DNA from 2 places in the Sinorhizobium garamanticum genome. Region 1 is predicted to be linked to the other one. Evidence: riboswitches for the same ligand, from Rfam matches in the RefSeq annotation. Region 1 holds a riboswitch; the other holds the start of a gene.
What was found. A riboswitch is a leader RNA that binds a small molecule or an ion and turns the genes downstream of it on or off. The one in region 1 is predicted to bind cobalamin.
Positions count from the first base shown of each region.

Region 2: linked by a shared signal. The riboswitch ahead of PZN02_RS01645 (aromatic ring-hydroxylating oxygenase subunit alpha) and the one ahead of PZN02_RS12030 (CbtB domain-containing protein) in region 1 are both predicted to bind cobalamin.

Region 1 is NZ_CP120373.1:2,581,268-2,584,875, reverse strand. Features, by position in the region: gene PZN02_RS12040 (anthrone oxygenase family protein) at 1-427, opposite strand, end outside; gene PZN02_RS12035 (TetR/AcrR family transcriptional regulator) at 549-1,241, shown strand; cobalamin riboswitch at 1,240-1,506, shown strand; gene PZN02_RS12030 (CbtB domain-containing protein) at 1,550-1,726, shown strand; gene PZN02_RS12025 (CbtA family protein) at 1,962-2,750, shown strand; gene PZN02_RS12020 (ferric iron reductase) at 2,839-3,608, opposite strand, start outside.
Region 2 is NZ_CP120373.1:331,241-334,848, reverse strand. Features, by position in the region: gene PZN02_RS01655 (L-threonylcarbamoyladenylate synthase) at 1-235, opposite strand, end outside; gene PZN02_RS01650 (DUF6656 family protein) at 440-1,039, opposite strand; cobalamin riboswitch at 1,351-1,550, shown strand; gene PZN02_RS01645 (aromatic ring-hydroxylating oxygenase subunit alpha) at 1,658-2,902, shown strand; gene PZN02_RS01640 (FAD-binding oxidoreductase) at 2,905-3,608, shown strand, end outside.

The DNA.
Region 1 (3,608 bases):
TGACGGTCCGGACGTGATTCCACCAGACCCAATCGGTCAGGTATTGCTTCTGCCAGATCTCGCGGGCTGCCTCACCCGAAGCCGCCGCAAGCGCATCGTTCAACGGCACATTGAAGACCATCGTCACCAGCAGCGTTCCGACTACATAGGCAAGGCCGCCGGCCGCAAGCAACCAGCTGCCCTGCCCTCCAGAAAAGAAGGCAGCGCCGACGAGAATCAGCCCCAGAAGCGCCGTTCCCATGAAGGCGGTGAGAAAGAGCGGATTCTGGATCACCTCATTGATGGCGTTCATCGCGGCAATCCCTTGCTCGGGCGGCAACCGCGACAGGGCCTGCATGATGCACACCGAGAAGATGAAGAACAGGCCGGCCATCAGGCCGGATCCGATGATAGCGGCGAAAGCCAGAGCGGGTATCAGGGCAACCATCGCACAACACTCCAGTATCGGCTGCAGCCGGAACTGCTGGATAAAATATGAGTAAACCTCATATTTGCAAATGTGATAAATCCTCGTATTTTGCGAGTCAAGCAAAATGTGAGTGATACTCATGATTGACAAGCAAACTCCGGCCGTCGGGCCAACGGAAGGGCAACCAAGCCTGCGCCGCACGCCGAGCCAGAAGCGCAGCCGCGAGCGCGTCGAGCACATCCTTTCCTGCGCCACCGGGCTGATCGAGGAAAAAGGCAGCGACGCCATGCGCATGAGCGAGGTCGCGGAGACGGCCGGTATTTCCATCGGTTCGCTCTATCAGTACTTTCCCGACAAGGCGGCGATCGTGCGCACCCTTGCCGAACGCTACAATGCCGCCAGCCGGGACTGCATCGCGAGCGAGTTCGCTAAAGTCACTACCCTCGCCGAGTTGCGCAGCGCCTTTTCGGCGCTCTTCGACACTTACTACGACATGTTTCTCGCCGAGCCGGTGATGCGCGACGTCTGGTCGGCGATGCAGGCGGACAGAACCCTGCGCAAGATCGAACTCGCCGAAAGCCGGGCCAATGGACGCTTGCTTGCCGAAACCTGGGCAAGGGTTCAGCCGGAAACGCCGCGCCAAAGGATCGACGATGCCGCCTTCCTCATCATGCATCTTGGCGAATGCACGATGCGGCTCGCAGTCTCGGTCGACAGGCCGGAGGGCGACCGCATCGTCGCCGCCTTTAAGCACATGATCCTTCGTGAATTTGTCGCGGATGCAACGTCAGAAGCCGCAAGTTCAATTGACATCGCCCGAGGCCGACCCTAATCATCGGGGATCGATTGGTTCCCGGAAAACGAACGCGTTCCGGGAGTAAACGGGAACGTGACGGATGGACCCAAACTGGGCATCTCAATCACGGCCGACCCCGCGACTGTAGAGCGGCGTGAATTTGCTGTTCCGGAGCGATCCGGAAGAAGCCACTGGGAAAGACCGCGAGAGGGCGGTTCGATCCTGGGAAGGCGAGGCAAATCCTTGGTGAAGACCACCTGACGCCGTGAGCCAGGAAACCTGCCAAGCGATGCGGGCATAGTGCCCAACCCGGGAAACGTCCCAACGCCATCACGGAGGTTGTCATGGCTACGTCTACAGCTTCGAGCATTTCGCTCTCCCTTAACGATCGCCTGGTCGCGGGCATCTCCGCCCTGTTGATCGGCGCCTTCCTCGTCTTCGGTGCCGGCCTCGCGAATTCGGCCGTTCTGCACGATACGGCGCACGACACCCGCCATTCCTACGGCTTCCCCTGCCACTGATCGATGCCATGGAACGCACCTGGCGTTCCATCTCGAACAAAAGCGGATCGTTCCTCCGGCGGATAGCACGCGGGCGGAGTTGCCGTTTGGCATGCGCTCCGGCGTGCTCCGCCGGCGTTTTGCATCCACGGAAACCGGAAATGGCGCCGGCTGAGGCCCTTGCGCAGCGTTCGCGCGTCTTGAATGACGCGCCGCGCTCCCGAGCAGCCGCACGCCGGATTGAGGAAAACCGACAATGATCGTCAAGACACTTCTGGCCGCCATCGTGGCCGGGCTGATTGCCGGCGTCTTCATGACCGCCGCACAGGAAATGCGCGTCGTGCCGTTGATCCTGCACGCCGAGAAATATGAGGGCGAAGCGCCGGCGGCGGATCAGCCGGCAACGCAGGAGCCCGCAGCCGTTGGCCACGACCAGCATTCGTCGCTGATCGGCGCTTCGCCGCTTGGCGCGGCGCTTTCCGCGCTCTCGCCGGTCACGCCGGCCTATGCACATGAGCATGAGGGCGAGCACGAGGAAGGCGGCATCATGTTCGGCCTGAGCCGCTTCTCCGGCACGCTTCTCGCCAATCTCGTGACAGGCGCCGGATTTTCGCTGCTGCTTGCCGGCGTCAGCCTCGTGATCGGCTATCCGATCACGCTCGCGAACGGGGCGCTCTGGGGCGCCTTCGGATGGCTTGCCGTCCACTTGCTGCCAGCGATCGGGCTCCCTCCCGAGCTGCCGGGCTTCCCGGCGGCCGAACTCGGCGACCGCCAGGTCTGGTGGGCTGCGACCGCGCTGCTTTCGGCAGTTGGCCTCTATCTGCTGGCGCTGCGCCGCGAACTGGTCGCCAAGGTCGTGGGTCTCGCGCTCATCGCCGCACCGCAGATCTATGGCGCGCCGCAGCCGCTCGACATCTCCAGCAACGTGCCCGCCGTCCTTGGCGCGGAGTTCGCCGTCGCCGCGCTTGCGACCACCCTTGCCTTCTGGCTCGTACTCGGGGTGATTTCCGGCTTCATCAACGACCGGTTCGTCAACGCGCACTAACGGAGACCGGATCAAGGCGCCGCCGCGAATCTTTTCTCCCCGCTCGCGGGGAGAAGGCGAACGTCCCGCGAACAAGGGCCCCGAACACTCACCCTATTTGATCGCGAGCAGCCTCCAACAAATGCGCCCGCAATCGCTCGCGTCGGGCATCAGGCTCGAGCAATACGCAGCTGTCGCAATAGCTGCCGCCGTCCGTGCGGTAGTAGAGGCAGCACCCGCCGCGCATCCTGTAGATCCGCGAAAGATTTTTCCCGCCCGCCGCGGCGACTTCGATCATCTCGTAGCAAAGCGCATCGGAATGGAGCGGCGACCCCGAACGCCTGACGATCGCGAGCGCCTGCGCGATCGCCTCCGCCTCTGTTCCGCGCCGCCGTCCGACTTCGAGAAAGGCGCCTGCGACACTGTCGGCAGCGAGCCGCCATTGCGCGCGCAGCGACAGGCCACAGCGCCGCTTCAAGAGTGCGATCACCGGCTTCAGATGAGCAACAAAGAGATCGTGAAAAAGCGCGTCGGCATCCTCGGGGTCGCTTGCGGAGACTTGCCTCAGTCCCATGTAGAAATGAAATCGTCGGGCATCGACGACGCCTCCTTTGAGCGGACGCGCGTGTTGCTCGAAGCGCAACCCCGCAACATCCGGAACACGACCGCTGCAGAGATAGATGGCGGCGGCTGCGAGGCTGAGTTGATGGCTATAAAAGGCAATGAGATGCGCCGCCCGCACCTTGTCGTCCATCCCCGCGCCGAAGCGCTCCTGGTAGGAAAGACAAGTCTCCACGTCGGGCGACCCCTCGGCCCAGAACGCCGATGGAAGCTGCACGTTCTCGACCGGCGCCAGCGAGCAGGCAACCTCGGGAAACG
Region 2 (3,608 bases), 2.0 Mb from region 1:
ACGTTACGTGCGCCTCGGCCATCGCCATATCCGAGACATGGCAGATCAGCGGATTGAAACGGGGCCGGCCCTTCATCTCGTAAATGCGGCTGATCGCGTCGGGGTTTGTCGCGTCCGCCGCAAGGCCGTAAACCGTCTCCGTCGGGATCGCGACCGGCTCGCCCTGGGAAAGAACGGCGCAGGCTTGCCCGATCGCCCGGTCCGGCTCTGTGCGTGTGTCGATGATTTCGGCCATGGCGGTCCCGTTTGCCCTTTCCGACGCTTCCTTAACGGACGTGCCGGCAAAACAGAACGATTTTCTTCGTCAATGCATGTCGCCCGAACGTGTGCAGCAGTTTTGGGACAACGGCATGCATAAAAGCAAGGACCGCATGTCGCCCAAAGTGTGCAGCGGTTTGGGATGACGACATGCGTAAAAGAGATGCCGACCAAGCTTGGGTCAGAGACTGCGAATGATCTGGCGCAGCGCGTCGTCCCGTGCACCCAGCATCAGGACGTTCTTCAGCGCTACCTTCGGGTCCTGCGTCCGGAAGATCAGGCCGTTGCCCCGTACATTGCGGTTGATGACCATCTGCCCTTCGTCTCCGCCGGGCTCGATGGCCACGGCGAAGTACATACGCGAATAACGCCGCTGTATTCGATCGAAGAAATGGGTCTCGTCACCGAGATCGGAGAAGAAGTTCGCGAAATAGAAGGCCCAGGTGATGTCGTGAGAAGGCTCGAGATGCGTTTTCGCGGCGGTCACATGGCAGTAGCCGAGATGCGGACTGTTCGGCAGCGTGCGGTGAAAGATCATCCTCGGAAACTGGATCGATGCATGGAAAGCGTTGAGCCGCTTGTGGGTGGTCTCTCCGGCCGCCGCCAGTTTCCGCCCCGTGCGCTCGGCGACTTCCTCATGTGTCAGATAGCGCCGCTGCTCGGCTACCCAGTGCCGTCGGCGGTCGATCCGTCCGGTTCGGAGGAACTCCGCATGTGGTGTGGTCCTCGGCGCCGGCAGCGAGGCTCTCGGGGCGGCGTCATAATATCTGAGCTTTGCCATTAGCGTCGGCGCCATCCTGCACGCGAAAAGAAGTGATCCGTCTCGGAATGCTAGCCCCTCACGGTTAACAGATGATTTTTCAAACGCATTCGTCGATGGCGCTCGCTCGGGACGATGTCGCAAAATGGCCGGTCCACTTCGTGCCGGAGATGGCGCTGCCGAAAAAATCGCCAATTGCTTAAATTTTCCACTATCACATTGTTTATAATGAATAATCTTGATGGCTGCTTCGCGATTGAACACGAGAATATCGTGTCGTCTTTCCGGAAGCGGATGTCGTCAATCGGCAAATGGAAAGACACTGCGCGCGCTTAGATATGAACACTCAAGGTGCCGCTCCAGGGAGGGCGGAGAATTGGGAAGCCGGTCAGATCCCGGCGCTGCCCCCGCAACGGTGGTGGAGCGAAAGCCACGGCAAAAGGCCACTGGACGGTGTGTCCGGGAAGGCGCCGGGCGGGTCCCTCTGGGGCCGCTCCAGAGCCCGGAAACCAGCCTTGGGACGAAAATCGACCGTAACTGGTTGCGGCGGGCAGCCGGATCGGAGCCTTTGACGCGCCGGCATCATTGTCGGCGTCGGTTCCTGTCCTGCCTCTCCGAACTGATGAACGAGGACAGGACATGGACATTCAGAACGATATGCTGCGCCGGCTCACAAACCGCCGTGAGGGCTATAGCCTCGACCGGGCCTTCTATACCGACCCGGATTATTACCGGCAAGACCTCGAGCACATCTGGTACAGGGACTGGCTTTTCATCGGCCACGACTGCGAAATTCCGAAAGCCGGGAACTACTTTACCGTTCAGGTCGGCGACTATCCGATCGTTGTCGTCCGCGACCGGCAGGGAACGATCCGGGCGCTCCACAATTCCTGCCGCCACCGCGGCTCGCGCGTCTGCACGCAGCACAAGGGCTCATCGGCCAAGCTCGTCTGTCCCTATCATCAGTGGACCTACGAACTGGACGGCAAGCTGCTTTTCGCGCGGCAGATGCCCGAAGGCTTCGACCCGGCTCAGCACAGCCTGAAGCCTGTCCATTGCGAAACGGTTGGCGGCTACATCTTCATCAGCCTCGCCGACCAGCCGATGGACTTCCAGCCGTTCCGTGAAACGGCCGCAGCCTACCTCGCGCCGCATCGCCTTGGCGAAACCAAGGTCGCCTATGAGAGCACGATCGTCGAAAAGGGCAATTGGAAGCTTGTCTGGGAGAATAACCGCGAGTGCTATCATTGCGCTGCCAACCATCCGGAGCTTTGCCGCACCTACCCGGAAGCCCCGACGGTGACCGGTGTCCAGGGTGCGATGGATGATCCGGAGATCGGCTCCCATTGGGAAAGGTGCGAGGCAGCGGGGCTTCCGAGCACCTTCAGGATTGCGCCGACCGGCCAGTTCCGGATGACGCGGATGCCGCTGATCAACGGGGCTGAGAGCTACACCATGTCCGGACACGCGGCGGTCCGCAAACAGCTTTCCGCGGGCGTCAGCGAGCGCGGGATCGGCACGCTCTTGCTCTTCCATTACCCGACCACCTGGAACCATGTGCTCGGCGATCACGCGATCACCTTCCGCGTGCTGCCGCTCGGGCCGGAACTGACGCAGGTCACCACCAAATGGCTGGTCAGCAAGGATGCCGTCGAAGGTGTCGACTACACCATCGAGGATCTCATCCACGTCTGGACCGAGACCAACGACCAGGATCGCCAGATCGTCGAGGAAAACGCCTTTGGCGTCCGCTCGCCGGCCTATGAGCCAGGCCCGTATTCGGCCGAGCACGAGGGCGGCGTGATGCAGTTCGTCGAATGGTACTGCAACTTCATGCAGAGCCGGCTGCAGGGCGACGTAGCTCCTCTCTCGCGGGTGGCATAACCATGGAAATGGGCTCTTCCTTCCGCCATTTCGATGAGTTGCACCCGTGGATCGATCGGCAGCATATGCTTGAATGCATATCGTCCGTGGTCGAGACCACGGACGTGATGACCTTCACCTTCCGCTCGGACAAACCTGCCTGGTTCCGTTATCTGCCGGGGCAGTTCGTCACGCTGGAACTGCCCGTCGGCGATGAACCGGTGATGCGCACCTACACGCTGTCATCCTCGCCATCCCGTCCGCTCTCGGTTGCCGTTACCGTCAAGGCGCAGCCGGACAGCATCGGCACGCGCTGGATGTTCGACAATCTGAAACCGGGCATGAGGCTGAAGGCGCTCGGGCCGCTCGGGGATTTCAGCTTCGTTCGCCATCCGGGTGAGAAATACTTATTTGTCTCGGCCGGCTCGGGTGTCACGCCGATGATGTCGATGACGCGGTGGATGGCGGACTGCGCGCCCGACACGGACGTCACCTTCATTTCCTGCGCGCGCCGGCCGGAGGATCTCCTGTTTCGCTCCGAACTGGAGGTTCTCGCCCGGCAAATGCGGCGGCTCAATCTCGGGTTTCTCGTCGAAGGTCATGAGGCGCGCCACGGCTGGCACGGGCTGCGTGGTCGCATCGATGCGACGAAATTGCCTCTGCTCGCGCCGGACTTCCTGGAGAGGACGGTGTTTTGCTGCGGGCCTGAACCCTTCATGCGCGGCGT